4 regions of the Lysinibacillus sp. NPDC093197 genome follow, and region 3 is predicted to be linked to each of the others. Evidence: riboswitches for the same ligand, from Rfam matches in the RefSeq annotation. Region 3 holds a riboswitch; each other region holds the start of a gene.
What was found. A riboswitch is a leader RNA that binds a small molecule or an ion and turns the genes downstream of it on or off. The one in region 3 is predicted to bind cobalamin.

Region 1 (8,253 bases), on a different contig from region 3:
TTACAAATAACCAAGGCACAAGGTGCTGTTTAGAGAAATTTGTAGTAATTTGTAGCGTTATATTAACGTTTTGTAGAAAAATGTCGTATTAATTACAATGTTACAATTATATTTCGAGTTTTACTAAACTATTAAAACGGTCGGAAATAGTATAAAAGTTACGGCAATAATGCTAAACTTTAAAAGGCTAATAAAAACATAAGAATTTAAATTGATCGTTCATGTATTTACATAGGAAAATAAAGAGCGAAATTGATAGATGAAGGGAAATGAAGACCCATGGGTAAGCGTAATAAATGGCGTAAGTCGATGGTGCTAGCATTAGCACTTGCAGGCGGCCTATTATTTAATACAGTTCAACCGATTGAAGCACACGCTGAAGAAACGTCTCAGCATATGATAGATAAAAAAGCGAAAATTGATGCAGAAGTTAAAAGTTTAGAAAAAGAGTTAGACCAACTTCAACAAGAAATTGATCAAAAAGTTAAAGTATTTAACCAAGTACAAGCAGATATAAAAGAAGTAGATGCAGGTATTGTTGAAACTGAAAAACGTATTGAGCAACGTTCAACTATTTTAAGTGAGCGTATGGCTGCATACCAAGCACAAGATAACACAGTGGGTGTATACTTAAGCGTTGTTCTAGAATCGAAGAGCTTTGCAGATTTAATGGACCGTGTCGTAGCGGTAAAAACATTAATGGATGCTGACCAAGAGCTAGTAAATCAACAAGAAGCAGACAAAGCGAAATTAGAAGAACAAAAAGCAACATTAGATGAAAAACAAAAAGAGCTTCAAAAACAATTCCAAGAGCTTCAACAAAAAGAAAGCGAAATGGAAGTAAAAAAAGCTGAAAACCAAGCAAAATCACTTGCATTAAAGGCACAAATTGCAACGAAACAAGAAGAAGAGCGTCTTGAAGCAGAGCGTAAGGCAGCGGAAGAAGAAGCAGCTCGGTTACGTGCACTTCAAGCAGCTACACCTGTAGTTCATGTCAACAACAATAACAACAACACTAACACTAGCGGTAAAAATAACGGTGGTAGCAAACCTCAACCAATCATAGTTGGATCTGGTTCAGGTACTGCATCTTCAGGTGATGCTATTTCTACAGCGAAGCAATTCCTAGGTCGTTCATATGTTTGGGGTGGCAGTAATCCTACAACAGGCTTTGACTGCTCAGGTCTTGTACAATGGTCTTACAAGCAAGCTGGCGTATCATTACCTCGTACAGCATCACAACAATATTTATCAACAAAACGAATTTCAGCAAGTGAAGCTCGTGTTGGTGACTTAGTATTCTTCAGCTATGGCTCAGGCGTAGCGCATGTTGGTATTTACCTTGGTAATAACACAATGATTGATGCTCAAAATAAAGGGGTAGTCATTGAGTCACTTGATTGGTGGAACCAATATTTAGTAGGCTTCGGTCGTATTCAATAAGTCTATATTAGTTAGACGATTTTAATAGCAAAAAAGTTAAATAAAATAGCATTCATTATCAAGTAACGATAATGGGTGCTATTTTTATTTGAAAATCTATAAACATAAATCTGTATAACAGTTTTAAAAACTGTAACAGACACTAAGGAATTTAGTCCAAACAATTAAATTACACGGATAAAACGATTGCGCCAACTGCTTACATTACTTGTGTAGAAGAAGCAGTAATAATCAAACGCTTCTTAAAGAAAGCTGAGTCAATCAATTTATAACTTCATATTCTAGTAGTTGTAAATAGACAAAAATGTAAGGCACCCTCTGTTTAAAAAGAACCGAGAGTGCCTTTTGGTATTTATACGCCCATCAAATAGAATATCCCTAACTGCAGTATATTTTTTTCAATCTTATATTAAATTTTAAAATTGAATTTGATAATCCCTGTTTCTTTTAAGGCGAAGAGGAAGATGATAACAAATGGTCCTACGAGTAAGCCGATGACGCCAAACAATTGCAAACCGATAAACATCGCGATTAATGTTGGCAGAGGGGGTAAGCCGATATGTGCACCCATTACTTTAGGCTCGACAGTTCGGCGAATAATTAATAAAATAGCTGCAAGAACAAAGAGCTTAATGGCAATCGCTGTATTACCCAACAGGAGGTGATAAGTTCCCCAAGGTGCTAAAATAATAATTGAGCCAAGGAACGGGATAACATCAATAATCCAAATAATTATGGTCATTACTATCACATATTTCGGTTGAATAAGTAGTAAACCTACAAGTGTAACCCCAGCTATAATAAAGCTAACAAGAATCTGAGCCTTCATAAAACCGAAAAATGCATCTTTTAAACGATTAGTAATAATTTTCAATTTCTCTTCAGTTGTAGGCTTTAAAAATTTGTAAGTTGACTGTTTTAATTTTGGTAAATCTAGCATAAATAGAAATAGGGCGATCATATAAACAAGAAGACTTATAAAGAGGCTTGGAATTTGTGAAAAGAAGGTCGTAACTTTGGTATAATTAAAGAAGTTTAAAAAAGATTCTTCAACTTTCTCAATGAAGTCGGTTGTCGTTTTTTGAAGTGAAGCACTCACTTCAGTTGGAAAGTCTTCTGTATATTTTGAAATATTCTCTTGCATATGACCCCACATCTCGGATAATTTAGAAATATAGTAAGGTGCTTGCTTTGAAATGGAAATAATTTGCGACATTAGTTGCGTAATAGTAAAGTAACAAATAATAGAAATAAAAATAACACTTACTATGTATATAAAAGCAACAGCTATTTTTCGCGACATTTTCCATTTTCGTTTAAAAAACATAACAATGGGTTCTAATAAAAAAGCTGTAATACCTGCTAAAATAATTGGCACGGAGACAGGAATGATAAAATATAAGGCTATAAGTAGGCATATAATCGCTAGAGTTCGTATAGTCAACTTTCGAGTTATAGTTCTATTCATAAGCTCTCCTTTTATCGTTATTTTTAAGTAAAGTGTAACATAAAAAAATTAAAATTTGAAAACGTTCTGAAAGAATGAAGGTAGGGATAAATCATGGAAAAAGAGATTTTGCAACTTTTTAGTAATTTAACAGAGCGTGACCGTGAGATTGAATACGAGTCGTATAGAAGATTGATAAAAATTATGCAAGAACCAGTAGATTGGACATATGCAGTTTGGGAACAGCTTATTAAAGCCCTTACATATACAGATGGACATGCTCGTGCACGGGCAGCACAGTTTTTATGTGCATTAGCAGCAAAAAGTGACCCGGAAGAACGTGTTCTGGATGATTTTTTAAAAATTTGGGCCGTAACATACGATGAAAAAACAGTAACTGCAAGGCATGCTCTTCAAGCAATTTGGCAAATTGGGCTTGCTGGACAAGTTCAAAGGGATTTAATTGTTTCGTATTTAGCGAAAAGGTTCCAAACATGTATCGATGAAAAGCAACCATCGCGTATTCGATATGATATTATTGTCTCCTTCAAGAAATTGTTTGATGCTACGAATGATCAAAACTTACTGGATATTGCAAAGAGATTAATAGAAGAAGAGCAGGATATAAAATACAAAAAGAAATATAAAACAGCCATCCGTTAAAATAGCGAGATGGCTATTTTTATGCCCAAGTGTGTTATTTTGAAGAAAGAAAAGTTATTGATTATAATGAAAACAGGAGGATGGATTCAGTTTTTGATAGGTCTTATATACTGACGTAAGCTTTAGTATAAGTGAGAGCCAGAAACTATCTATAAAGAGGAAACACGTAAATCTGCAACTGTATATAGCATAGTAACAGTATAATTTTTGTAAATAAGAAAGGGTCGGGTCGAGAAAATGGGGATTTATAATTATTTAGTGAAAAAGCCAAATGGTGAAATTTTATCAATGGAGACATTTCGTGGAAAGACAATGTTAATCGTCAACACAGCCAACCAATGTGATTTTACATATCAATTTGAAGATTTACAAAAAATGTATAATAAATATGACAAGGAAAATTTCGTTGTTTTAGGTTTCCCATGTAATCAGTTTGGACAGCAGAACCCAGAAGATGGAGTTGAGACAACTCAACTTTGTCAACTTAACTACGGGGTAACTTTCCCGATTTTTGAACTAGTTCAGGTTAATGGAGAAGAGACACATCCGTTATTCAATTATTTAAAGCATGAAGTAGATTTTCGTGAATTCGGAAAGGCGAATATGCAGGAAAAGATGTTAGCTGAGGCTATTATCCAAATTGCACCTAGCTTTTTAGATGGACGTAACATTCGTTGGAACTTTACGAAATTTTTAGTAGATAATCAAGGTCATACAGTTGAGCGCTTTGAACCAACAGATTCACAATTAGATATTGAGCAAGCTATTGAAAAAATTTTATAGCTAGCTATTTTAATCAGAATTTTTAGGCTGGAATAACAAATAGCGGATCACTATGTAGAAATAGTGCTAAGTTTTGTATAAATATATTCGAATATTCCACAATCTCGCAACTACTCTTTCAAATCAATATATGATAAACTGCTAATCAAGTGAATAATTCTTGCAGAATAATGGTGCTAACTTTAGCATAATCGGGAATTCGGTGTAAAACCGAAGCTGTTTCCGCAACTGTAAGTACAAGAATCATAATAAATGCCACTGTCGAAAAGGGGAAGACCCAAGATGGGAAGGTTTTATGATATCGCTACTGCATTGGGTAGTGAGCTGTACGAGCCAGGAGACCGACCTTTATTTAATGTATAAAAACTCTTCGGAAGCTAGGAGGATATACGGCAAATACATAGGCAATGTCGCGTGAGGCGGCACTATATATGCTATTTTCGTCGTTCCCTAGGGAGCGGCGTTTTTTTATGCACCTGTAAAGCAAAATCTGTTCATGAAAGAAAGAAGGGACTAAGTATGAAAAAAGATGCCCGTTATTCTTGCTACCCGTTCATGCGTGAAAAAATATCTACAGTAGATTTTGAGATTCGTACGGATAGTTTAACAACTCATGTCGGTGTAGCATTGACGGCTGTAAAAGCTGAAAAAGTTGAAGTAGTGGCGACAGATTTATTGACTATTTTGCCAATGGCCTACCATGTAAATGGCTCAGTACGTGGCAAATTAGCGGTAACGGAAGAAGATTTGTTATGGCTTAGCGAGCGCTATGATTTTTATGTGGGGCATGTAAAGGAAGAAATCCAAAACTTTGTTTTACCACAAGGTACGGGGGCTGCAACTGCGCTTCATTTATGTCGTAGTGAGGCAAAAAAATCATACCGTGTTCTACATAAAGTTTCTGAGGAAAGAGAAGTACCAGCCATCCTTTTCGATTACTTAGGATTATTAGCTAATGTATTTTTTGTAATGGCTGTATACATGAATCAACAAGCTGGTATTGCTGAAATACCGTTTATAAGCAAATCATATCCGATGAAGAAAAAGAAGGAGAATGTGTAAAGTGAAGAAACTATTTAAATTCCAATGGCTTACAGTGTTAATGTTAGCACTTGTATTGGCAGGTTGCGGCACAGCAAATGAAGCTAAAAAGGACGATACATCGAAAACAGGACAACAAGCTGAGCAAACAGGCTACAAAGTGACAGATGATCGCGATGTAGAAGTAGCATTTGATGCAGTACCAAAAACGGTTGTGTCATTACAACCGAGTAACACTGAAGTTCTATTTGCACTAGGTGTTGGCGATAAAGTAGTTGGGGCAACTGAATATGATACTTACCCAGAAGAAGCAAAAAAAATCGAACGAGTGTCAGATTCTGTAACATTCAATAGCGAGAAAATTGTAGCGCTAAAGCCAGATGTTGTAATTGCTTATTACACAGGTAATGACGAGACACTAGATGCCCTTAAAGGTCTTGAAGATGCAGGCGTGAAAGTATTTGTTATTAAATCAGCCGCATCATTTGAAGATGTTTATGGAGATATTCAACAAATTGCTGAAGTGATGGGTGTTCAAGATAAAGGTGAGCAATTAAACAAAGATATTAAAGCGAAAATTGCGGATGTGCAAGCAAAAGTAAAAACTGTAGAAACACCGAAAAATGTTTATTTAGAAATTAGCCCTAAGCCAGATATTTATACAACAGCAGCTGGTACTTTCCAACAAGAGATTCTTGATGCAGCGAATGTGAACAATGTATTTGGTGATCAAACAGGATGGGTAAAAGTTTCTGAGGAAGATGTTATCGCGAAAAATCCTCAAGTTATTTTAACAACAGTAAACTATGTAGAAGACTCAGTAGGCGAAATTCTTGGGCGTGATGGATGGAATACAATTACTGCTATTCAAGATAAAGCAGTAAATTATATTGATACTGATATTTCCAATCGTCCAGGTCCACGTATTGGTGAAGCTGTTGAGATGGTAGCAAAAGCAGTATATCCCGAATTATTTAAATAAGGATAAATGGTGAAAGCCAACCATTAAAACTTGGGCAAAAGAGATAAAGTGTTAGATTGACTGCGATCAATCTAACACTTTTTTGCTTGTGAATGTTGTTGTCCGCTAAGTACAGGCTTCACGGTCTTCAACCTCCGATATCTTCAAGACAACCGATGATTCATAGACTTTGAATCTCTACTAAAAGGTTTTGTGAATAATTGGTATTATCTTCAGTTGTTCTATAAAATAGAAATATAAATGATTGCTTAAATAAGGGAGGCGTAGTGGATGACACAGTTTGACATGAAGGTTATTCCGTTTGAGGCAGTCTTAAATTTCCGCGATATGGGTGGCTATAAGACGCGAGATGGCAGAGTGGTTAAGAATGGATTGCTATATCGTTCGGCTGCACTAGGTAAGATGACACCGGCGGATAAGGAGCGCTTTGAAGCACTAGGAGTAAAAACAATATTCGATTACCGAGATCAACAAGAGGCTCAAAATAATCCTAATCCCACATTCAAGGGCGCAAAGTATATTCAAATTCCTGCAAAAGGCAACCACGCATTTGAGATGCCGACAAATACCGGCGGCCACAATTTTTATAAGGTTGTAAGCCCAGAGATGTTCCGCGATTTTTATGCACAAATGCCATTTAACAATGCTTCATTTAAAAAATTAATGTCTACAATTCAAAATCCAGATAATTTAGGCCTCGTCCATCACTGTGCCGTAGGAAAAGATCGAACGGGAATTGGCGGTGCGCTCATTTTGCTCGCATTAGATGTACCCGAGGAAACCATTATGCAAGACTATTTAGATACGAATATTTATTTACGCCCTATGGTAGAACGAATGGCACAGGCAATACAAAATACTTTTAATGACCAAGAGTTACAACAGTTCCATGCATTAATGTCAGCACGTGAGGATTATTTGCAAGCTGCCTTCGATGCTATAGATAGTCGTTATGGTTCGAAAACAGTATTTTTAGAGCAAGAGTTTGGTTTAACAACAGAAAAACGCCAGCAATTACAAGAAAATTGCTTATGCTAATAGGACGCCCTTTCACAGTAAGTTAGTGAGAGGGATTTTTTTGTAAGCTATTCAAAATATTTTTGTATTAGCTATCCTTTACAGTAGTAAATCTGTGATAAGATACAATAGATTTTTATGTAATATAGAGAGAAGTGAAGTTGTTGGGAAATGCGATTAGAGAGAAACATTCGGCAGACCAATTTAGTCTATTTCATTTAACATGGCCGATTTTTTTAGAAGTTTTTTTATTTATGTTGATGGGATTAGCCGATACATTTATGTTAAGTGCCTTATCGGATAACGCTGTATCAGGTGTGGGCGCAGCAAATCAATACATTCATATTGCGATATTAATTCTTGAAGTGGTAGGCAATGGTGCTGCGATAGTTGTCTCGCAATATTTAGGTTCAAAAAGATTATTAGAGGCTACAAAGATTTCAGCGTTAGCAATTACGATGAACTTAATTGTTGGGCTTATTATGAGTGCTTTGTTTTTCTTAGGCTCAAGCCATTTAATGACGATGATGAATTTGAAGGGCGATGTCTTACAATATGCCCAAAGTTATTTAGTCATAATTGGTAGTTTTATTTTTTTACAAGCTATTATTAATGCATTAGCGGCTATTATTCGTGTACATGGTTGGACGAAGCAGACAATGTATGTATCACTCGGTATGAATGTCGTTCACGTCGTGTTAAACTACGGTTTGATTTTTGGTAATTTCGGATTGCCGGAATTGGGTGTGAAAGGTGCTGCGATTTCCTCCATTATTAGTCGTGGACTTGCGGTTATTGTATTTGCATGGCTGTTGTATCAGGTAATGGAGATCCGTGTGAAAATCGAATACTATTTCACTTTTTCAAAAGAGTATGT
Region 2 (8,253 bases), on a different contig from region 3:
AATTTTCCCTCACTCCCTATTACAATACCAAGCTCATATAGCATTGTGATAGCATTTTTCGTCTCTTCATTATAGCTATCTATATCCGTAAAGGGTGTACTACTTTTCGCAACATATGCTTGATTGAGCTGCTGATTATATGCGCGGTTAATCATTAATGCTAATTGCGCACGTGTAATTGGCTGACTCGGATTAAACTTGCCATCAGACCCTTTAATAAGCCCATGTGCGTAAGCTGCTGCAATTTCTGCTTGTGTTTCTGCATCGTAGCTTGCAATATCTATGAATGGAGCTTTGTCTTTCGTTGTTAAACCTAAACTTCTAACGAGCATTGCCGCTGCTTGGGCACGTGTTATATTTTGTTCAGGTCTAAATGTTCCATCCGCATAGCCCTTCAAAATGCCTGTTTCAGCTGCTTTTTGTATAAACTCCGTTGCCCAATGATTTTTTATATCTAGAAATTGTACTTTACTACCTGTTGTAAATGTTGCAGTTGGACTTTGAACACTTTCATTACCAGCCGCATCTAACGCTTTTATAGCAACTGTATAAGCAGTATTTTCTGTTAAACTATCGAGCGTTATCGTCATTTGATCAGCGTTAACTGTAGAGTAGAGCTTATTATTTACATAAACATTGTATTTCGTAACACCCTCATTATCTGTTGCTGCTTGCCAATTTACCTTTGCCGCTGTACTACTTTCAACATTGACTTGGATTGCAGAAGAGGCATCCCATAATGGGCTTGCTTTAATAATTGGTAAAAATGCTTGATTTGCTACAGCTAGATAGCCTGCTTCACTTAAATGAATGTTTTCTGGATTTGGTAAATAAGTTGGCACATCTTTAGCCACAACGTCGAAAGTCGGCACAAATATTGCACCTGCTTTTTCGGCAGTTGTTTTAATAGAAGCATTCATAACACCTAATAGCATTTTAAATTGTGTCTGCAGCTCTTCGCTATAATATGGGAAAGAATTATAGTAGCCCATAACATAAATTTGCACTTGCGGATTCAGCTTTTTAATTTCCGCTAAAATGGCAGCTATATTACTTATCGCTTCTTGCGATGTTTTTAAAATGGCCGCAGTATCTATACCAGTTGCTGTCGCTTCTTTTAAAATAGGCAATAAATCATTCGCACCAGCAGTTAACGTAACTAGCTCCGCTTCCTGAATCGACGCTCTAAGCTTTGCACGATCATTTGTATAACCAAACCCAGTCACAGGTTTTTCTACATCACCTTGTAAGTCTGCCAACACATTTTTCGTTGTATAGCCTGAATAGGCAAAGCCTTTATTATAAGATGTTAACAAACCTGCTTGTTGCAATGCCTGTGCAACAAAATCTGTATAACCAAGACCTATTGCTCCAACCTCATTCATGCCATGTGCCAATGAATCACCTAGCGCCACATAATCAGCTTGTACGACCCAGCTTGGCGCAATGTCATCTTGCTTATTCTCTGCATTTGCTCCTACAGGGACTATTAACTGTAAAGCTAGAACACTAGCAGCTAAAAAACGAAATTTCTTTGAAAATTGCATATTCCCACTCCTCCTGCACATCTAATAATTTCTAGTTTACTAGATTGAGGATAAAAATGGGAACATTAATAGTAAATACCTAAAATCGCCCTATATTCACTTAAAGATTTACCCTATTCAGACTGGACCTTTCCGTAGACGCCTCCTCCACCAACTGCAATATTTAATTGTCCTGTTCTAGCTAAATCAATCATCTTTGCTATTTTAAGTGGCACAATTTCTGCAAGTTGCTCGGTTGTAATACGATGTAAAATTGTCATTTCAGTTCCAAATGCGTGAAGTAATCTTTCCATCATTTTCGGACCTAAACCTGGTATAAAATCAAGTGGTACTTGATGAATATACGGTGGTCTCTCACGTTCAGCACTATTCAAATCAGATAGTTCCATAATTCGAGTCGCAACGCCTTTCACGATTTGTGAACTTCCACACGACCTGCAAATTGTATCCCCATCGTTTAACTGCTTACCACATTTAGCGCATACTGTTTGATGGTATTTGCCAAGCAATGGGTTTAACCCATAATTAGCTATTACGCCTCGCCCATCCTGTTCATGGAGTGCCATCTTTAATTCGGTAAAATTAGCTGCCTTTAATCGTAGTATTTGATATTCACGTGCAATTTTGCCAAGCGAATGAGCATCCGAATTAGTCACAAATGTATACCGCTGAATTTCCCGTATATTTTTTACCATATTGGTATCAGAGCTTAAACCAAGTTCTATAGCATCTATAAGCTGTGGATCAAACACTTCAGTTAAACTGTGGTGAACGCCTCTTCCAAATAAACTTTTAAATGGTGTAAAAACATGCGCTGGAATAAAAAGACCCCCTAATTCTCGAACTTTTTGTTGCAGCGCTTGTCCATCACAATAAATACGCTGTGAACTTAAATGAATGTTTTTCATAAAGCCTCTCATCCAATTCGAAAAATCCTCCATCACTACGATAGTAGGAAAATAAGCTAGCACATGAATTGGGCCATGACAGTTGCTATCATAAATCTCAATTTCCGAGCCTGGAATAAGCGTAGTTTCTTGAAACCGAAGGCCCCCTTCCGATAACTCTTCTAGTTCACCGCGTTTTATCATCATCTCCATCTCAGCAAGTACTTCTGGCGAGTGACAATCAATTATGCCGATTATATCAAGCCCTTTTTTTGCACTAGCCATCTCTAAAATTCGCGATAATGTTAAAGTTTTACTTCCCGTAATCTTCACTGCTCGCCCACTCATTGTTCGTCCAATGTGAATATGTAAATCCGTATAATAGTCCTGAAACATGTATACAGCTCCTTTTGTTCGATTATAAAATGAAAAAACCTTACATTGCTGCAAGGCGTTTTCATTATTTAAGATGGATGGTTTTGATTTGTACTATTATCAGTGTCGTATGAACCTGAACCTTGATTTGGTGTTGCCGCTGCATCATAAGCAACTAAAGTAACACCAATTTTCTTTTCTAGCTCATTAATTTTTTCAAGCTGTGTGTGATCTAATTGTGCAAATTTAATCTCTTCCATATTCGTCACGCATCCTTTCAAAAGTAACGTTCCCCGAATATCTCACAACTATACAAAAATTAAACCGCAAAAATCTTCTGAATTGTTTTGGTGACTTTGTTTTGGTGACCGGCATTAGCATAGACCCTAACAAAAGCATCAGACTTCCTATATCATAAAAATCCACTTCGCTTTCCGGCGGGCACATTGTAAGCCGCAACCGTCGCTGCGCGCCGCTTGTTGCGTCTTACGTTACGTGCGTTCCCGCAGGAGTGTGCGTGGATTTTTACTTGGTTAACCATAAAATTCAATACTTACACAGTAAATTATTTGTGTGACTGGTGCTCCGCATATACACCTAACAAAAGCATCAGACTTCCTATATCGCAAAAATCCACTTCGCTTTCCGCGGGCACATTGTAAGCCGCAACCGTCGCTGCGCGCCGCTTGTTGCGTCTTACGTTACGTGCGTTCCCGCAGGAGTCTACGTGGATTTTTACTTGGTTAACCATAAAATTCAATACTTACACAGTAAATTATTTGTGTGACTGGTGCTCCGCATATACACCTAACAAAAGCTTCAGACTTCCTATATCGCAAAAATCCACTTCGCTTTCCGGCGGGCACATTGTAAGCCGCAGGAGTGTGCGTGGATTTTTACTTGGTTATTTATAAATACCCTACTTGCAATGCTTTATGCAAATTGTATCAGAATTGTTTGAGTGACTGGCACTTATGTAGTTTTTGTGAATTGTTCAGATACATATGTTAAATACGGTTTGCCTGTCAGTGGATGTGTTTGAATATCGGCGTATACTCCAAAAACATCACGAAGCAGTTTAGGCGTTAACACTTCTTCTGGTGTGCCGTAATGAACAATACTACCTTGTTGTAAAACATAAATTTGATCACAGTACATAGCAGCCATATTCAAATCATGTAAGGCAGCGACAACAGTCAAATGCAATGTTTGAATTAAGTCCATTAATTGTAATTGATGCTGAATGTCTAAATGATTAGTAGGCTCATCTAAAATAAGCACTTGCGCCTGTTGTGCTAGTGCACGTGCAACCATCACTCTCTTTTTTTCTCCTCCAGAAAGGGAACTAAAGCTGCGCGTTTCTAAATGGGCAATACCCGTTTGAGACAATGCCTCTTTCACTATTTTAAAGTCTTCCTTATCGTCCATTTCAAAAAGCTTCTTATGTGGCGTTCTTCCCATGCTCACTAAATCTTTCACTTTAAAATCGAATAAAACAGGTGTCTCCTGACTAACAACGGCTAAATTTTTTGCAATCGCTCTACTTGATTGCTGAAAAATATCTTCCTCATTCAATAATACCGTTCCACTTTCTGGCTTTAATAACCGATACATATTTTTCAATAGTGTCGACTTCCCACTACCATTAGGACCAATTAAACCGACAAATTGCTTTTCCTTTATTTGAATGCTTACTTCTTTTAATATGCGCTGATCATGAATGGAGAATGATACATGCTTCGCCTCTAATGTCATACCTTTAATCTCCTTCACCAAATGAATAATTGTTACGGCGTAGTAGCCAAATGAAAAATGGACCGCCACAAAAGGCAGTAATGATTCCAATTGGCATTTCTTCTGGAGCTATTATCACGCGGGCAATCGCATCTGCCCAAACTAAGAAAATCCCTCCTAATAATGCGCTAATTGGGATAACATATTTATAATTAGACCCTACTATTAATCGCACGATATGTGGAATTATTAAACCAACAAACCCAATGGAGCCACTTACTGCAACGAGCACACCTGTTAGTAATGATACGAGTAGTATCAATTGAATTCGAAATTGTTGAAGATTAACACCTAATGTGACCGCCGCTTCTTCCCCAAGTAGTAATAAATTTAAATTTCGATAATGTAGCCATAACAAACCAAAAACGATGAAAAAGATAATAGCTGGAATGAATAAATTACTCCATTTTGCGCCCGCAAGACTTCCAAGCATCCAATACATAACGGCTTTTATACCGCCCTCTTCCTTAGACATCATTAACATAAAATTTGAAGTAGCAGATAATATAAACGATACAGCCATTCCTGCTAGCAACAAACGGAAAATAGAAATACGTCCCCCTACACGTGACAAGAAAAATACCAACACAATTGCTATAAAGGAGCCTAGAAAAGCAGCTACTGAAAGGGCGTACATACCTAAAAATGAAAAAGCGCCTAAAATGATGACAGCCGTGGCACCAACTGTCGCACCTGAAGAAATACCTAAAATATATGGATCTGCAATAGAATTACGGACAAGTGCTTGCACAGCTGCTCCAGCAATAGCTAAACCTGCTCCAACAATGGCTGCAAGCATGACACGTGGGACACGTATTTGCCATATAATAATTTCTTGTGAGCGGCTCCAATCAGGCACTATCGTATTTGAGAAAATAGGAATTTTCGAGAAAATAACCTTCCATACATGTAGCGGTGTAATTGACACTGAGCCAATCATAATAGCAACCGTCATTGAAGCTAACAGTACTAAAAGAAGGGTCAATGAAAATAGCATAAATTTTTTATTCATTTGCTTATTAACTCCTTATCAATCTTGATAAATACGAAGCAATAAAAAAGGGTATTCTACGCACGAATGCATAGAAATACCCTAGGTTAAACAAAGTTGGAGAAGTATCCATCAATTGTCCGTAATTGCTTGCATCCTCGTGGGCATTACAGGTATGAACTAATTGGCAGGTCTCCTGGCTTCGATTCAACGTTACTATGATTGCCTTCCCATTCTAAAAACAGTGGCTACTACATCATAGAACTCCTCGTTACAGTTGCGGGACAGCGTCGGACTTACACCGACTTCCCTTTTAAGTGGCACTTGTTAACAAGCGTCACACCATTAGTTTCTGAAATTTTAAAATTATGACGATTCTATCATACATAATTATCGTAGTCTATAGCTTCTTTCATCTAGGAATCAATCTTTCCTCTTTTCAACTTCATACAAATGGATTTTGCACAAAACCTAATCCATAATTTCTGCACATTTACTTGTTACATTAAAGACAAATAAATAGTAAGGAGGAAATTCATATGGTATTAAAAAGAAATTTTTTCCTAGGCTTTATAGCAGCAATGGCTTTACTAATATTATCAGCTTGCTCTGACGATGCAGCGAAGACGGACTCTGCTAATGGTGACGCAATGGACCATAGTGCAGAAACAGGCCATGGAGAAGAGATGAATCATTCAAGCTCGGGTGAAGTTCCATCCACTTTAAAAACTGCTAAAAACCCTAAATTCCCTGTAGGCAGTACTGCTATTATTAAGGAAGGACATATGTCTGGGATGGCAGGCGCCGAAGCAACGATTGTTGGGGCATATGATACAACTGCCTATATTATCTCCTATGAACCGACTACTGGTGGAAAGAAAATAGAAAATCATAAATGGGTAATACATGAGGAATTAATAGATCCAGGTGTTGCCCCATTGTCTCCAGGCACTGAAGTCAAAACAGATGCTGCACATATGAAAGGCATGGAAAATGCTACTGTTCGCATTGATGACGCAGTACAAACGACCGTTTATATGATTGATTTTCCATTAACAACTACTGGTGAAGAAATGAAAAATCATAAATGGGTTACAGATAGTGAACTAACGTCAAAATAAAAACGAAACACCCTCTGTCATCAGAGGGTGTTTGTAATTACTTTTTGTCAGCAAGCTTATGCCATTTATAGCCGATTCCCCACACTGTCTGTAAGTAATCATCAACAGGAAAGCCACTTTTCCTTAGTTTTTCCCGTAAATTGCGGACATGCGAATCAATTGTTCGGTCTTCAATAGTACCGTTATATCCCCAAACTGTATTAATTAAATGCTCTCTTGAGAAAACTTTATTTTGATATTCAAGAAACAGCGCTAACATCGAAAATTCTTTCGGCGTTAAAAGAATAGCTTCTTGTTGAAAAGACAATTCAATAGATTCTTTATTTAATCGTAGCCCTTCAAAAAAAATGAAAGTTTCTTCAGTTTTTGTTCTTCTTAATACAGCATGTATGCGTGCTACTAACTCTTCCTCGTCAAAAGGCTTTAAAATGTAGTCGTCTGCTCCTAAATTTAAGCCTTTTATAATATCAGCCTGTTCCGCTTTTGCTGTTAGCATAATGACAGGTACATCCCAAAACTTCCTTATTTCCTGACAAGCTTGCCAACCATCCATATCTGGCATCATAATATCTAACAGCACTAAATCTACATGATTTTCTTCTAAATAGTCTAAAGCATCTCTAACCGATGACATCGCTATGCAATGAAAAGAAGGCTCTAAATAAAGCGTTAGTAACTCCAGCATCCTTGGTTCATCGTCAATTAATAATAATGTTTTCATTTGTTCCTACCCCTTAAATAATAATTCAAAAGTAGTCCCTTTGTTTTCCTCACTAACAACGGTTACTTCCCCTCCGTGTGCATGGACAAGCTCTCTAACAATAGCAAGACCTAATCCCATACCTCCATGTGCACGTGCACGAGATTTTTCAACCCTATAAAAACGTTCAAAAATATAAGGTAATTCCTTCTTCGGAATCCCCTTTCCAGTATCTTTAACAATGATTTTTATTAAGTTATTTTGCCTTTTTACTATAAAGAAAGTAGAATCTCCTAAGGAACAATAAGTTAATGCATTATTTAACAGATTCAAAATAATTTGCTCTAGCCTTACTGAATCGGCCATTAATGTTAATCCCTTTTCACATTGAACAAACAAGTGTATCTCTTTTTCCTGAAAAGCAGGTCTTAGCTTTACTTCGATACTTGCCACTAATTCATCCAATTGAAGACGTTCTTTGTTAATTACAAATGCGTTTTCATCCATTTTTGCTAAATCAAATAAGTCTTTAATTAACGTTGAGAGCCGATTCATTTCTTCAATAATAATACCTAAATATTTTTGGCGATCCTGCTCCGTTAAATCTCGCTTGTAAAGAATATCTGAATAGCCTTTTATAAAGGTAATAGGTGTTCTTAGCTCATGCGCAATACTTGCTAAAAACTCCTTTCTTTCCTCTTTTAAATGATTTAAATCATCGGATAACTGTTGTATGGCATTCGCAAGATCGCTTAATTCATCTTTGCCATTAGTCGAAAGGGCGACAGTAAAATCTCCTTTATTCATTTTCAATGCCGCTTCCTTCATAGCCATTAAT
Region 3 (8,253 bases):
GCGTGCCGAAAGCTCGGTCAATTGCATCACGATACTCATAGATAATAACGGCATCGTTCGTCTAATTTCACGACTCATTTAAGTCCCCCCAATACCCGCTTATCATATAACGAAAAATTTTCACTGTCAACAAAGATGTAAGGTTTCCTAACATGGTTTTTTAATTTTTTTTAGAATTGATAAAAAATTGTTAAAAACTATACAGATTACAGTCTTTTTCTTGTTAATAAATTGTAAGAAACAGTAGATTTCAGTTCCATTCGCTCCTTTTTACTAATTTCCTCCACTTAGAAGTTCTATACGCAACGTATTTTCCATTCGTACTGAAGTGTCAAACTCCCACTATTACCATTACGAGACAAGCCCCATCACAAAACTGTGATAGGGCTTGTCTAACAGCTATAAATTGCCTATTTCCGTATGCTTTGGACAGCGCTACAAATGGCAAATTTCACGTGCTCATATGTCAATCCACCTTGAATAAATGCTGTATACGGCGGACGAATTGGACCATCCGCTGTAAGTTCAATGCTTGAGCCTTGAATAAATGTCCCCGCTGCCATAATGACATCGTCTTCATAGCCAGGCATGTAAGCAGGCTCTGGAGCGTAGTGCGCATTAATTGGAGAATTTGCTTGAATTTCTCGACAGAAAGCAATCATTTGTTCTGCTGTTTTAAATGATACCGATTGAATTAAGTCTGTACGTTCCGCATGATAACTAGGGAAAGTATTCATCCCTATTTCCTCCAGCATTGCTGCTGTGAAAATGGCACCCTTTAATGCTTGACTAACAACATGCGGTGCAAGGAAAAAGCCTTGATAGAAATCACCAAGTGTGTTTAATGTTGCACCTGCTTCTGCCCCAATACCTGGTGAGGTCATACGATAAGCACATTTTTCTACTAAATCAGCTCGTCCTGCAATATAACCACCTATTTTTGCTAAGCCACCACCCGGATTTTTAATAAGAGAACCTGCCATTAAATCAGCACCTACTTCTGTAGGTTCCTGTGCCTCCACAAACTCACCATAGCAGTTATCAACAAAAATAACGGCATTTGGAGCCAATTCTCTAACTTTTTCACACATTTTTGCAATTTGTGAGATGGTAAAGGAAGGACGAGTTGCATAGCCTTTTGAACGTTGAATAGCTATCATTTTCGTGTTTGGTGTAATAGCTGCAGCAACTGCAGTCCAATCAATTTCTTTGTTGTCAATCAAATCTACATGGCGATAACCAATTTTATAATCCTTCAGCGAGCCCGTATCTTTGTCACCACCATCGACAATCGATTGTAGCGTGTCATATGGTTGACCTGAAATATAAAGCAATTCATCACCTGGTCGTAGCACACCGAATAGACTAAGCGTAATCGCATGTGTACCAGATATGATTTGCGGACGGACAATCGCCGCCTCTGCTCCAAAAACTTGTGCATATACACGCTCAAGATTGTCACGTCCCTCGTCATCATAGCCATAGCCATTTGACGGATGTAAATGAAAATCGCTTACTTGATGCGCTCTGAATGCGGAAAGTACCTTTTGCTGATTGATGAACGCCATATTCTCTACCTTCGTGTGATAAGGGCGCACCTTTTCTTCTATTTTTTCCGCTAATGTTAACGTTTCTGTTGTTAAATGGGTTGTAAAAGTCATTGTTTTCGTCTCCGTTTCAAATTGTTCTTTCCTATCTTATCAATTTGTTTGCAACCCTGCAAAAATTGCTATTGTGTCTAGCTGTTAAATGCGCTAAGCTAAGGGGCGGACTTACTACAAATTATTCTCGTATAAGGGGGGAAAGTGATGGCTTGGGAAGTTTTTAGCATCATCGGGACAATTGCCTTCGCTATTTCCGGGGCAATAATTGCAATGGAAGAAGAATACGATTTATTCGGTGTATATATACTTGGCATTGTAACTGCATTCGGTGGAGGTGCCATTCGTAATTTACTGATTGGTCTACCTGTCACAACATTGTGGGGGCAAGATATGATGTTCCAAATTGCGATTGCTGCAATTACTATATTTTTTATTTTTCCGCATCATCTAATACAGCATTGGCATCGTTGGGGCAATTTCACCGATGCTATTGGTTTATCGGCTTTTGCTATACAAGGTGCATTGTACGCTGTCAAACTCAATATGCCAATTAGTGCAGTCATTGTTGCTGCTGTTTTAACTGGTTCAGGCGGTGGTATTGTTCGGGATTTATTGGCTGGACGGAAGCCACTCGTGTTACGCGATGAAATTTACGGTGTATGGGCAGCACTTGCAGGTCTTCTTATTGGACTGGAATTACTACCAGGCGATATTTTCTTATATGTATTATTCGGTGTCATTACAGTTTTACGAGTTCTTTCATATATGAAGAAATGGCGTTTGCCGTTACGGAAGTTGAACCGAGCTTAATAGAGGCTTTACCGTTGATGTCCGCTACGGCGAGTGCTTTCCGCGGGCACAACGTAAGCCGCAACCGTCGCTGTCGCGCCGCCTGTTGCGTCTTTCGTTTTGTGCTGTTCCCGCAGGAGTCACTCGCCTTCGCTACCATCAACTCGTGTTCTCTTCTAATTTTTTATTTACTACCAAAGAATGAACAGCTATAGTTTCATTCATTTTACATAGCGTAAAAATGCCATCACATTAGTCGAACTCTTTCTGCTTTACCGTTGATGCCCGCTACGACGGGTGCTTTCCGCGGGGTCGCAACCGTCGCTGTCGCGCGAATTGTTGCGTCTTAGGCTGCGTGGGTTCCCGCAGGAGTCACTCGCCTTCGCTACCATCAACTAGATTGTATATACTATTTCCTTCGCTCTAAGAACAAACCTTATTCCTCGTCAATTATTATTTATCTATTAGCGCCATAGACTCTGCTAATGTAGCCATATTGCTCATCATCGAACAAGCTGCGTCTAGAATTGGAAACGCTAATGCTGCACCAGAGCCCTCTCCCAATCGCATATTCATATGAAGCATCGGCTCTACTCCTAGCAATTCGGCTGCTATTTTTGCCCCAGGTTCTTCTGATGCATGAGAAGGTATGATATAGTCTTGTACTTTTGGTTCAAGCTCATATGCAATTAGTGCAGCTACTGTAGAAATAAAGCCATCAATGACAACTGGTTTGCGATTTGCGGCAGCCGCAAGGATCACTCCAGCCATAGCCCCTATTTCTAACCCACCAACTTTTGCAAGTATATCGATTGCATCATGACGATTAGGTTTGTTTATTTCGATAGCCTTTTGAATAACAGCTACTTTATGTTCAATTCCTCCTGACCCTAGCCCTGCACCGAATCCCGTCACTTCATGCGGGTGACAAGCATGAAGTACTGATAATATAGCTGCACTAGGTGTTGTATTGCCAATCCCCATTTCACCAGTACCAAGAACATTTGCCCCTTTTGCTATTTCTGATGTAGCTATTTCTATGCCTACTTCAATTGATTGGACTGCTTCTTCCCTCGTCATTGCCGGACCTTTCGCCATATTATCCGTACCATATTTAATTTTTTTTATTAGTACACCAGCATTAAGCGGAATATCCTCTTTGACACCGACGTCCACCGTTACAATTTTTGCATTTGTTATTTTAGCAATAGCACAAACACCTGTTACCCCTTTAGGAAAATTCAATGTTTGAAAAAATGTTACGTTTTGTGGATTCGATGTTACCCCTTCGTCACAAACACCGTGATCTGCCGCACAAACGATGATCACTTTGTTATCGAGTTTAGGATATAGTTCTCCCGTAATCCCAGTTAGTTGTATAGCAAGCGACTCCAGCTTCCCTAAACTGCTTGGTGGCTTGCTAAGAGAATCTATACGTTCCTTCGCATTTTCCATCATTTTGTTGTTAGTACGTTGAATTTGTTGAATCGTTTGTTGTAGCAATTGCATCATCATCTCTCCTTTTTTTAGCCTTTTACATAAAAGAATGAAAAAAATAGAAAAGTCTGTAGTTTATTTCATAACAAATAAACTACAGACTTTTCCATCGTCCATATCATCCGAAGCAATTAGGCAGGTCTCCTGGCTCAATCTCAACATTTTATAGAACCTTCCCAGCCATCGCTAGTGGTATTCTCTATAAAACTCCATTTTACAGTGGTGGGACCGCTAAAGCATTTCACTTTATTCCCTATTCTCCCAACGTGGGCACCTAATGCTTTTATGTAATTACTTTAAATTTACGACAAAGTTTTTTGAGTGTCAATATTGTTAAAAGTTTTGGTAACAGCACTTTTTGCATTGCCATCATTTAATATAAACAAAAAAAATGAGGTATTTAACAACTGACTTGTTAAATACCTTCATCTTTACATTATTTAAATTCTAATTCCCCATCATAGGCAAGCATGCCGCCTTCAAGATTTGTTACATCAAAGCCTTGTGCTTCTAAATAAGCACATGCATTTGCCGAGCGTCCGCCAGCTTTACATACGATAATATAAGGCTTAGATCTATCTATCTCATCTAGACGCTCTGGAATTGTTCCAAGCGCTATATGCTTAGCACCAGGAATGACACCTTGTGCTACCTCATCATCTTCTCGCACATCAATAATGTATAGGTCTTCGTTAGCATCTAGTTGTTCTAATAATTGCGTTGTATCCATTGATTTCATCTTTATAGTCCTCCAATATATCAATTTCCTATTACATTATAGCGTGAACGAAAAAAAACAGCTAGTGATGTAGCACTAGCTGCTTAAAATGACTCTATTCTTCTGTCTCTAAAAATTCGACTTGCTTTGCTGGAACGAAAGTAGAAATTGCGTGTTTGTAAATGAGATGCTGTTTGCTTTCAGCATCAACTAATAATACTGTAAAGTTGTCATAGGATTTCACTGTTCCTTTTAACTGGAACCCGTTTAACAGAAACACAGTTACAAAAACACTGTTTTTACGTAGATGGTTCAAAAACGTATCTTGCAAATTGATTGATTTCATAGATTGCGCCTCCCCTACTCTCTTTCTACCTCTTCATTCCTATAGTAGCATGTTATACCAATTTATCAATTAGTAATTTTTAGAAATTATTAAAGTTTTTAGTCTTTTTCAATAAAATGAATGTCCATCTTATTACGGAAATAAGTAAGTTGTCTTTTCGCGTAGCGACGAGAATTTTGTTTTAAACTTTCAATTGCTTCTTCTAATGTGCATCGACCATCTAAGTAATCATACAATTCCTTATAGCCAATCGCTTGTATTGACTGTACACCTCGAATATTTTGCTGCCATAACCCTTTTACTTCTTGTAACAGCCCTTTGTCCATCATCAAATCTACTCGGCGATTTATGCGATCATAAAGCTCATCGCGTGACATATTTTCTCCAAGCCCTAAAATCAAATGGCGATAAAGGGGGATTTCTCCACGATTATGTTCATCTGAAGCTTTTGAAACACCACTTAATTCAATCATTTCTAATGCTCGAATAACACGTCTTGTATTATTCGGATGAATTGTTTCTGCCGTTTTCGGATCCAATGCTAGTAGTTTTGCATGCATTGCTTCAGGACCCAACTTTTCTAGCTCTTCATAATATGCCTTACGTGCTACCTCATCTACCTGCTCCTCCGTAAATTGGAAATCATAGAGCACTGCTTGTACATATAATCCAGAGCCTCCAACAATAATTGGCAACTTCCCGCGTGCCTGTATTTCACTAATTTTGGCACGCACCAGTTTTTGATAATCCGCTACTGAAAATGATTCTGTTGGCTCTTTGAAGCTTAATAAATGATGTGGTACACCTTGCATCTCTTCCTCGGTAATTTTCGCTGTACCAATATTTAAGTCTTTATAAATTTGCATCGAATCGCCATTAATAATTTCACCATTATACTTTTTTGCTAGCTCAATGCTCAGTGCTGTTTTACCAGAGGCCGTTGGACCAACGATTGCAACAACCTCTGCTTGCTGAATTTTATTTTGTATCATACTTTTTTAACCACCGTAATAAAACTTGATGAACCGCCTGATGATTGTCTTCATTTAAAATTTCGTGTCGCTTATCTTCAAATAAATAGACTGTAACATCCTGTATACCTGCTTCTACAAAACGCTCTGCCACTGTATACACTCCTTGACCACCGTCACCAACAGGGTCCTTGCTACCACTTATCAAAAGGATCGGTAAGTTTTTATTTATTTTTTCAATCTCTTTTTTTCGATTTAGCACCATAAGGCCAGCCGTTAAATCAACAAAAAATTGGTTTGTTGGTATAAAGCCACAATATGGATCATCAATATATTTTTGCACCTCATGCTCTACAGAACATAACCAATCATACGCTGTTTTAGCATTTGGAACTTGCTTATTGAAGCTCCCAAAACTCAATTTATTTAATAAAGGGCTCTCCAACTCTTTGCCCATCTGCATTGCTAATACTTGTGCAACATAATGTCCAATCTTATGCAATGTTGAAACGTTTCCTGTTCCACAAAGTATAACGTTATCCACGCCATTGCCGTAAAGCTGAATATACCTTCTAGCAATAAAAGAACCCATACTATGACCGAACAAAATGAAAGGCACATCGGCAAATTGAGCATGCATAGTTAATATCACTTCATGGGCATCTTCAACAACACGGTCAAAACCATTTTTCTCAGCGAAAAAACCTAATGTGCCGTTATAAGATGCTGTTTCTCCATGTCCACGATGATCATGCATCGTAACTGCATAGCCTGCTGCACATAGTATTCGAGCAAATTTTAGATAACGTCCACTATGCTCTGCCATGCCATGTAAAATATGAAAATGACCTATGCATGGAATAGCCGGAGTCAATGTTCGCGTAAACACAAAATGTCCATCCGACATTTTCATATAACGCTCTTCCATTTACTACACCTCCACATCTGCAAAACTTGTCGCATCTATTATGGCTTGTTCTAATTGAGCAACATAAGTATTTCTTTGGGATTCTGAGTAGTGAAAACGCTGTTGCATTACTTGAATTACTTGCTCCTTATATCGTTTCACTGCATCAATATCAAAGTATAATAATCCCGTACGACGAATAAAGAAATCACAAGGTGTATAAACCATTTCCGCTTCTATACCATAGAGCAGCATCGCATGTAACACGAGAGGCATCGTACTGCCATGCTCATGCAAATACTTCACCTGATCAAATAAAGCGTCAACATTTGTACCATACTTTTGCACAAGATGCTTTGCTTCATCATAATTCAGGCCATACTGAACACCCTCTCTAGCTTTATATGCAGTATAATCAGGGAAATTAATAGCATTAATGCCCTTTGCACCCGAAAGCGACAGCTCACGTGTCATACATGGACTTGCATGCTTAAATTTATGTGTTTTGACAATTTTATCAACAATTGTTTCAGCCATTTGGCGGTAGCCTGTTAGCTTGCCACCAGCAATGGTCATCAAACCACTTGATGCTGTCCAAATCTCATCTTTACGCGAAATTTCAGAAGGGTCTTTACCTTTTTCGAAAATAAGTGGACGTACACCTGCCCAAGAAGATTCAACTGTTTCTCTTGTAATTTCGGCTGTTGGAAAAACATTTTTAGCAGCCTCAATTAAATAATCTACATCTTGTTGTGTTGCAGTAGGGTGTATAGGATTTCCTTCATAAACTGTATCCGTTGTCCCTAAATATGTTTTACCATCACGTGGAATTGCAAAAGCCATACGACCATCTGGAATATCAAAATAGACTGCCTGTTGCAATGGGAAGTGCTTTTGATTGAGTACAATATGGACACCTTTTGTCAGACGTAATTGTTTTTTGTCCGTACTTTTATCTTTTTGTCGTACTTCATCTACCCAAGGGCCAGTAGCGTTGACGATTTGCGCCGCATGAACTTCCACTACTTTCCCTGTTACATGATCTTTTACTTTTGCCCCAATTAGCTTTTTCTTGTTATATAAAAATCCTGTCATTTCAGCATAGTTTACACAAAGTGCACCATATTCAACCGCTTTTTTTAACACTTCAATTGTTAAACGTGCATCATCGGTACGATACTCCACATAATAGCCGCCGCCAACGAGCTCATCACGCTTTAATAATGGCTCAAGCGCTGCTGTTTCTTGTGCACTCAACATTGTGCGACGTTCTTGCTTTTTCACACCTGCTAATCGGTCATAAACCTTCAATGCTATTGAAGTCGTAAATGGACCAAGTGAACCATGCTTATATAAAGGCAACAGCATCTTTTCAGGCGTCGTTACATGAACAGCATTATCATAAACGATTTCGCGTTCAC
Region 4 (8,253 bases), on a different contig from region 3:
TGAAATTCTAGGGTTTATTTCAATGAGCTTCCAACCGTTCTCAGTTAAGCGAAGTTCTAAATGCAATGTTCCATTTTCAATATCAAATACATCAACGATCGAATGGAGCACCTCTTCAATTCCTTTTTGAATATGCGGAGGCACTTCTGCCAGCACACCATAGCCAGTAATAATAAATCGCTTTCCTTGTGTGATTTCTTGTTCAATAATGCCAATCGTATGAACTTGGCTCTTATAAACAAGAGCTTCAACTAAATATTGAGGGCCATCAATATATTCTTCAATCATGATGGTTTCCCCGGGATTTTTGTTTTGGAGAAATGTAAGGTGTGTATCGAGTTGGTCTTTATTTGTCGCGAACAGTACGTCTTTAGAACCTGTTGATTTAGGTGATTTAACGATAAGTGGAAATACCATATTATTTGTAAATGATTCATGTGGTTTTTTTAGAACAAACTTAGGGGAATAAGGTTGATCCTTTAAAATATTCCTAGTTTTTTCTTTATCCTCCATCATTTCAATAGCAGATGATGACGTATAGTTTTGACAAAATTCATCACATAAAATAGAGGCAATATGAACAAAGGGGTCTACAAAACTAACAATTGATTTTATCTCTAATCCGGCATCAAACAAATTGTGAATTTCTTCTATCATATCTTCTATATTAGAGGTGTCGATAAGAACCATTTTATGAATGTCTGGGTAGGCTTTTCTCTGTTCTAATTGTTTTGTATTGTTTGTGAAGAGTACCGTAAAGTAACCCAACTTTTCTGCTGCTTTTATCGCTTCACGACTAGATCCAGATTTGTTTGTACCTATAAATATAATTGCCTTCAGTATAATCACTCCTTCAGTTGGCACTTGGATTATTAATATACATTTTATATATATGCTGTGAAATAGTTTTCTTCTAGTTATGTATCATGTTTACATCCAAGCAACTTTTGTGTCCATTCATATAATAGAAATGAAAGGAGTGTGAATTGATATGAAGCCTCTATCGGTGAAGAATTTAACAGCGATTACTGCAGGTAAATTATTGCAAGGGTCGGATGAGGTGCTGATCCAGTATGGCGCATATCGACTAAAACAAGTTAAAAAACCGTATACTGCACTTTTTACAAACAAACGCATTATCAACTGGAAAAGTCTAGAGTCACTATCCCCACTAGTACTTGTAACAGATCGTTTGTATAGTCAGCATGAAATTCCTCAAAAAGTAATCATCATTCAAGTAGAGAATGCAGATGAGGCCTACTGGAAGTTTGTACATTATTATCGTAGTCAATTTGAAATCCCTGTTATTGCAATTACCGGTACCTCTGGAAAAACAACAACGAAGGAGATGATTAAGCATATTCTTTCTGCCGAAAAAGAAGTTGCTGCAACTACTTTAAGCAGTAATTCTAGAACAGCTTCTTTGCAATATTTACTTAGCATCGATGATGAAACAGAAGTTGCAGTTTTTGAAACAGCGGTTGGATCACCTGGGGATGTAAGGAACGCAGGGAAGTATTTCAAGCCGACTATCGGCATTATTACCAATATTGGAGCCCACCATTTAAACTATTGTAAAACGTTAGATGGTTATATACAGGCAAAAGGTGAAATGGCTGAAATTGTGAATCCAGCAGGGTCATTAATTCTCAATGCGGAAGATGCTAATATAAAAAAAATCGATTTGTCGAAATTCAAGGGAGATATTATTAAAATCGGGCAGCATGCATCATGTGATTTTAAAGCAAGCCACATTCGGTATGTTGAAAATGGCATGCAGTTTACAATGCATCACAATATGAAAAAATATGACGTTTTCGTCCCTGGATTTGGAGAGCATCAAGTATATAATGCATTAGCCGCAATTGCTGCTATTAATGAATTAAATGTACCGATTTCGCTAGCAATTAAACAATTAGCGTCATTCAAGAAAATGAAAAAGCAGCTACAACTTTTTGAAAGCATTAATAATTCACTGTTAATAGACGATACTTGGAGTTTAACAACGACTTCATTAGAAGCAGCTTTAAAAGTCTTAAATTCAATAGGAGATGGCAGGAAAAAGATAGCCGTTATTGGAACGATTACCGATTTAGGATCGTGGGGTTATGTCATCCATGAGCAAGCAGGAGAGTTAATCAATCGTATTGGTGTAGATGTGCTTATTACAATAGGAGAGCACGCCCGTATTATGGCTGATCATGCAGTGAAACTAGGATTTAGTGACCCTGTTTATACTTTTAAAAATAGTACACTCGTCTATAAGTTATTACATGAAATAGTAGATGAAAATACAATTGTCCTGATAAAGGGAGATATGTATAGTAAACAAATTTCCGATTTGGCAGCAGATTTAAAAATAAAAAAATCATTTAGAGATACAAGGTAATGATGGATGCAATGGCAACAGGATAAATACTGTGTCACATGAGATCATTTAATAATATTGTATAGTAATCTACTAGAAAGGAGCGCTCTGAATAAAAGATAATGTAAATCAACAAATAATAGTCGTTGCTAGAAATAGTGAAGGATACGCTCCTTTACCCAAACTTCTAGCTATCATTTTTCATACTATAATGAGAGGGGGGACGGAGTTAACGTGCAAAATATAAGTGTGACTGTGATTAGAAAGTTACTACAAGGGGTTTTAGTAAGCGGTTCTGAGCACTGGTTTGTCAAACATGCTATTTATTATAACCGCCATGATTTGACACAGAAAAATACACTAATGTTCATTAATAAAAGTGAGTCAATTAATTGGAAGGAAATCGACCATAAGGGGCCATCCCTCGTCATTTCAGATAAACCTTTAAGTGAACTTAAAAACGCACTCGAGAATACAACCGTTATTCAAGTAAAAAGTACTTTGCAGGCATACTGGAAGTTTATTGAATACTATAGAGGCCTTTTTGATATACCAGTTGTCGCATTAACCGGAACATGTGGAAAAACAACAACAAAAGAAATGATTAAACATATTGCAAGTAAAGATTGGAATGTTCAGGCATCAGTTAGTAGCAAAAATGAGCCTCGCCAATCTTTACCGTATTTAACAGGCATCGATAAAACAACGAAAGCAGCTGTATTTGAGCTAGGTCTGGGGAATACAGGTAACATTAAACATCAATGTATGATCTACAAACCGACAATTGGAATTATTACCAATATTGGTGTGCATCATTTAGATGGGTGTAAAAATCTTGAAGGCTATATAAAAGCGAAATCTGAAATTTTAGAAGGGTTGTCGGAGGATGGCACGTTAATCATCAATGGTGATGATGAAAATACAAAAAAAGTACCTTTGCATAAGTTTAAAGGGAAAATTATTACTATTGGCGTTCAGCAACATGCAGATTACAAAGCTTCTAACATTGAATTTACGAACAACGGCATGAAATTTATCCTGCAAGTATCTAATGAAAAGTATACTATCTTTGTACCTGGTTACGGAGAACATCAAGTGTATAATGCGCTAGCGGCTATCGCAGCTATAAAGGAGATGGGAGTGTCTATCCAAACTGCAATCTCGCGTTTAAAAACATTTAAACCGATGGCAAGGCACCTAGAATTTTCAACTGGTCTCGGTGAAAGTACCATTATAGATGATACATGGACGAATAACCCAACATCGGTTGAAGCTGCTTTAAAGGTTTTAGATACGATAGGAAAAGATAAAAAAATAATCCTTATATTAGGTGATATAAAGCGATTGGGTCTTTTCGAAGAAAAGTATCATCGTGAGATTGGTTCTATGGTGGCGCAGAGAGATGTTCAAATGCTTATTACGATTGGAAAAAGAGCTGAAGATATAGCAGCTCAAGCAAAAAAAGATGGAACAACTGCTGAAGTTCATATATTTAAAGATGTCACAGGTGTACTAGAAATACTTAAACCAAAACTTGATAAAGATACTATTGTATTAATAAAGGGCCCTATGTCTAGTCGATCCATGATTGAATTTGCTAATCAATTAAAGGAAAAATAGCCTTTTGTAAGGCCGTACTAGCGACTACTCATCAGTAGTTACTTTATGCGAAAGAATCCTTATGTTGTAAGGTTCCGCTTATTATATCAAAAACATAGCATACAAAGCGTGGTAATTACACTGCTTGTATGCTATGTTTTATTATTTTTATAGAGTGAAGATAATACGTCGTGCTGTCAAATAGCAGCTGATTATCTTAAAATACTCGTTTTGCTGTTAAATAATGCTCTTTATAGTAATCAACAAAGAGTACTCTAGTAGTAACACCACTTGAAGTTGGAACGATGATACGCTGATCTCCAGCATAGATACCTACAAGGGAAGGGTTTTTTGACCCTTTTACACTATTAAAGAACACTAAGTCGCCCTTTTTTAAATTGGCACGTGATACCGTAGTTCCTTTAGCCATTTGTTCTTTTAGAGTTGTTGCGCCAAGTTTTACACCGCTCTTACGATAGACATATTCAACGAAACCAGGGGCTGTAAATTGTAAGCTTTGTTCTTTATTTAATGAGCTTATTGTTACTTTATTTTTATAAGTAAATGCATTTTCAACAACTGTATCGCCTTTCGTCGCAGGGTTAGCCGATAGTAATGTTGGTAATACTCTTCGTGCAGATACGTAGTTGTCAGTATAATAAGGCTTACTACTCATATCCGAAATGACGATATTTTGCTTGGAATCAGCCATATGAATAATTTTGTTATTTCCAATGTACATTCCTACATGATCGGGGTCTGTGCCCGTTTTTTTACTTTTAAAGAATACTAAGTCGCCTTTTTGCAATTGGCTTTTAGGAACAAATGTCCCTTGCTGGATCATATAATTTTCATTATAAGTCCCAATATCTACTCCATTTTGTTCAAAAATATACATAATAAATGAAGCACAAGAAAACTTGTAAGGATATGTAGACTTGTAAACTGAATTACTATATGTAGCCTTACCAATTAAACTTTTTCCTGTTTGAATAAGTTGTTCAGCCTTTGCTGCGACAGCTTTGTCATTATGTTGTGCATTTGTCGTTGCAGCCTCAACTTTGATTGGTTCAATGGATGCTTGAACGATTCCGAATGAGCTAAATCCAATCGATAATGCTAGTGTAGTTTTTAAAAATTGTTTTTTCATGCTGTTTTTACCTCCTGTAAGCGAGCAGTAAATTCATATCTGTTTGCTTGCTGTTGCAATAATCGTAGCATGAAAAAGTAGGGGTTCTGTGAGGTAAATGTTTCCACAGGGAGCCGCACTTTATGTAAAAACCTTGATATATAAGGCTTTATCGCTTGAATTTACAGTTTCATTACAAATGTTTCAGTTTGATAAATAGTGCATACAAAAAACGTTAGCAACTATGCATTGTTACTCATAGAAACAATGCTAGGCAATGTGCTAATAGAGAAATAAAATAAGGGTAAGGAATAATATAAAAATAACTTTATGAGTCGAAGAGTACTTATAAAAGCACGTAGGCATAGGAATTTTTTTCGATGGCAGAGAATTTAAACAAAGAGGTTCAACACTTTAAACTGTAAATAAAAAAGCTGCCATTGAAGGCTGCTTTTTAAAAATTTAAATCGGCTGAATAATTTCTACTCGATTACCAAAAGGGTCTCTAAATTCAAAGCGCTCAAAATTAGGAATTGGAACAGAATCAAGGATTTCGATATGATGCTCTGTTAATACTTTTTTCCAATATGCTACATCCTCTACTTGATAGGCAATATGCGCTTTCGTTGTTAGTCGATCAAAGCCGTCTTCTGTGCCAACATGTACTTCGTGATGACCAACTTGTAGCCAAAATCCACCACGCCCTTTAAGAGATTGTGGTTTCTCTATTTCTTTGAGCCCTAACACATGGCAATAAAAAACTTTCCCTTGCTCCTCGGTACCTTTTGGAATCGTTAATTGTACGTGATGTAATCCGACAATCATAGTAATCCTCCTCACTCATTCTTCATATAACTATATATTTCTACAAATTACTTAAAATACCTTTTCTGATTAGTAGATTGTTTTATTATTATGTTGTCAATTAGTCTTTAAAAATTACTCAACGTGTAACTTTGTACAGAAAAACTACTATATCTTCACAAAAGTTATACTTTTCAGAAAAATATATGTTATAGTAGGAAACATAATTGAATATTGTGTAAGAGTTGGTGCCAAATGAAAGTTTGGCTTAAAAGGGAAGTCGGTGTAAATCCGACGCTGTCCCGCAACTGTAAATCGGAGCAAATCACATATGCCACTGGGGAACTGGGAAGGCTGTGAGGCGTGTTGATGAGAAGCCAGGAGACCTGCCAATGTCTAGTACACACCAAATAACCTACGTGGAAATAGGTGGTGAGATGTGACCGAATCGGCACTGTGCGACTAACGAATATATACGATAATTAATATATTATCGTATCGCCTCGTCATAGCTAATTTAGATAGACAATAACTACCATTTTCCTAAAAAGGAAGATGGTTTTTTTTATTTTAAACCAGAGGAGAGAAGGAATATGACGTATACAACGACTGTAATAGGCTACCCATACATAGGGGAAGAGCGTGAATGGAAAAAGGCATTAGAGGCATTTTGGAAAAATGAACTTACAGAAGTAGATTTCTTACAAAAAATTAAAGAAATTCGTCTTGCACGTATCGACAAGCAGCTTCGTAGCGGTATAGATATTGTCACAGTTGGGGATTTCACACTATATGACAGAATGCTTGATACAGCGATGATGTTTGGCTTAGTGCCAAAGCGCTTCGGCTGGCAAGGTGGAAAGATTGACTTACAAACGTATTACGCGGTAGCACGTGGAAATAAAGAAGCTGTTGCGAGTGAAATGACAAAATGGTTTAATACAAATTATCATTACATTGTCCCTGAATATGAAGGTCAAGCTCTGCAACTAACAGACAATAAAATACTTGCAGATTTCCTTGAGGTTAAAGAAGTATATGGCATTACTGCAAAGCCAACGCTAATCGGGCCATATACATTTTGCAAGCTAACAAAAGGTTACGATAAAGTAACACAAGTTGCGTTTATTTTAGCACTACTACCACTGTATGCGCAGATTATTCAAGAGCTAGTAACAGCCGGTGCTGACTGGATTCAATTAGAGGAGCCTGCATTAGTCACATCATTAGATGAGGCAGAGGTAAAACTTGTGCAAGAAATATATACACAATTAGCAGCCGCTGTACCAGAGGCTAATATTATGTTACAAACCTATTTTGAATCGTTATCAGCTTATAACACACTAATTGAACTCCCTGTACAAGGATTTGGCTTAGATTTTGTTCATGGCTATACGAAAAATATGGAGGCGCTACGTCAATTTGGCTTTCCACATGATAAAGTATTGGCGGTAGGAATTGTTAATGGACGAGATATTTGGAGGGCAAATTTAGCAGAGGTAAGTACAACAGTTAGGGCAATTGAACAGCTGACTAGTGCACAAGAGCTGTGGGTTCAATCGTCATGTAGCTTACAGCATGTGCCGATTTCGACCGCACTTGAAACAAAATTAGAGCCTGTCTTAAAAAATGCGCTTGCATTTGCTGATGAAAAATTAGCAGAAATATCAGAGGTGGCTAAGTATTTAAAAGAAAAAAATCATACGTCCAATCATACTATCTCTGAGAGCATGAAAGCAATTGAAGCATTAAAAAAACACCCCGTACGAAATAATCAGGCTGTTCAACAAGAAGTACAAACGGTGTCGACAGAGGATTTTGAACGTCAAAATGATTTTAATGCGCGTCAGATTATACAACAACAGTCACTGCAGCTACCACTATTCCCAACGACTACGATTGGTAGCTTCCCTCAATCTGATGAAGTGAAGCGCACACGTAATGCATGGCGTAAAAAACAGCTTTCAGATGAAGCATATGCTGACTTTGTCGCACAAGAAACGAAACGATGGATTGCCATTCAAGAAGATTTAGATATTGATGTACTCGTGCATGGTGAATTCGAGCGTACGGATATGGTGGAATACTTTGGTGAAAAGCTAACAGGCTTCGCTTTTACAGAAAAAGCTTGGGTCGTTTCGTACGGCTCTCGTTGTGTAAAACCACCGATTATTTACGGTGATGTTGCATGGGAAGCGCCGATGACAGTGAAAGAAACTGCCTATGCACAAAGTTTAACAAATCGATATGTGAAAGGGATGTTAACAGGTCCTGTTACGATTTTGAACTGGTCATTTGTACGTGACGATATCGCGCGAAAAGATGTGACCTATCAAATTGCACTTGCACTAAG

Region 1: it holds a riboswitch for cobalamin, as region 3 does, so the genes downstream of both, ACIP9G_RS19660 (hypothetical protein) here and cobT (nicotinate-nucleotide--dimethylbenzimidazole phosphoribosyltransferase) in region 3, are expected to answer to the same signal.
Region 2: it holds a riboswitch for cobalamin, as region 3 does, so the genes downstream of both, ACIP9G_RS22010 (FecCD family ABC transporter permease) here and cobT (nicotinate-nucleotide--dimethylbenzimidazole phosphoribosyltransferase) in region 3, are expected to answer to the same signal.
Region 4: it holds a riboswitch for cobalamin, as region 3 does, so the genes downstream of both, metE (5-methyltetrahydropteroyltriglutamate--homocysteine S-methyltransferase) here and cobT (nicotinate-nucleotide--dimethylbenzimidazole phosphoribosyltransferase) in region 3, are expected to answer to the same signal.

The regions. Positions count from the first base shown of each region.
Region 1 is NZ_JBIVOH010000009.1:93,872-102,124, forward strand. Features, by position in the region: gene ACIP9G_RS19640 (C40 family peptidase) at 280-1,443, shown strand; gene ytvI (sporulation integral membrane protein YtvI) at 1,853-2,911, opposite strand; gene ACIP9G_RS19650 (hypothetical protein) at 3,005-3,553, shown strand; gene ACIP9G_RS19655 (glutathione peroxidase) at 3,791-4,336, shown strand; cobalamin riboswitch at 4,491-4,700, shown strand; gene ACIP9G_RS19660 (hypothetical protein) at 4,856-5,398, shown strand; gene ACIP9G_RS19665 (ABC transporter substrate-binding protein) at 5,400-6,359, shown strand; gene ACIP9G_RS19670 (tyrosine-protein phosphatase) at 6,630-7,397, shown strand; gene ACIP9G_RS19675 (MATE family efflux transporter) at 7,541-8,253, shown strand, end outside.
Region 2 is NZ_JBIVOH010000013.1:42,226-50,478, reverse strand. Features, by position in the region: gene ACIP9G_RS22030 (S-layer homology domain-containing protein) at 1-1,547, opposite strand, end outside; gene ACIP9G_RS22025 (endonuclease Q family protein) at 1,661-2,830, opposite strand; gene ACIP9G_RS22020 (hypothetical protein) at 2,899-3,069, opposite strand; gene ACIP9G_RS22015 (heme ABC transporter ATP-binding protein) at 3,782-4,564, opposite strand; gene ACIP9G_RS22010 (FecCD family ABC transporter permease) at 4,569-5,615, opposite strand; cobalamin riboswitch at 5,764-5,956, opposite strand; gene ACIP9G_RS22005 (YdhK family protein) at 6,134-6,715, shown strand; gene ACIP9G_RS22000 (response regulator transcription factor) at 6,753-7,436, opposite strand; gene ACIP9G_RS21995 (sensor histidine kinase) at 7,443-8,253, opposite strand, start outside.
Region 3 is NZ_JBIVOH010000005.1:37,123-45,375, forward strand. Features, by position in the region: gene ACIP9G_RS14235 (MerR family transcriptional regulator) at 1-78, opposite strand, end outside; gene ACIP9G_RS14240 (methionine gamma-lyase family protein) at 411-1,661, opposite strand; gene ACIP9G_RS14245 (trimeric intracellular cation channel family protein) at 1,809-2,414, shown strand; gene cobT (nicotinate-nucleotide--dimethylbenzimidazole phosphoribosyltransferase) at 2,847-3,902, opposite strand; cobalamin riboswitch at 4,008-4,183, opposite strand; gene ACIP9G_RS14255 (rhodanese-like domain-containing protein) at 4,327-4,629, opposite strand; gene hfq (RNA chaperone Hfq) at 4,724-4,954, opposite strand; gene miaA (tRNA (adenosine(37)-N6)-dimethylallyltransferase MiaA) at 5,053-5,946, opposite strand; gene ACIP9G_RS14270 (alpha/beta fold hydrolase) at 5,933-6,853, opposite strand; gene ACIP9G_RS14275 (glycerol-3-phosphate dehydrogenase/oxidase) at 6,857-8,253, opposite strand, start outside.
Region 4 is NZ_JBIVOH010000002.1:93,703-101,955, reverse strand. Features, by position in the region: gene ACIP9G_RS06380 (ATP-grasp domain-containing protein) at 1-840, opposite strand, end outside; gene ACIP9G_RS06375 (Mur ligase family protein) at 992-2,389, shown strand; gene ACIP9G_RS06370 (UDP-N-acetylmuramoyl-tripeptide--D-alanyl-D-alanine ligase) at 2,603-3,988, shown strand; gene ACIP9G_RS06365 (C40 family peptidase) at 4,185-5,117, opposite strand; gene ACIP9G_RS06360 (VOC family protein) at 5,559-5,921, opposite strand; cobalamin riboswitch at 6,130-6,308, shown strand; gene metE (5-methyltetrahydropteroyltriglutamate--homocysteine S-methyltransferase) at 6,494-8,253, shown strand, end outside.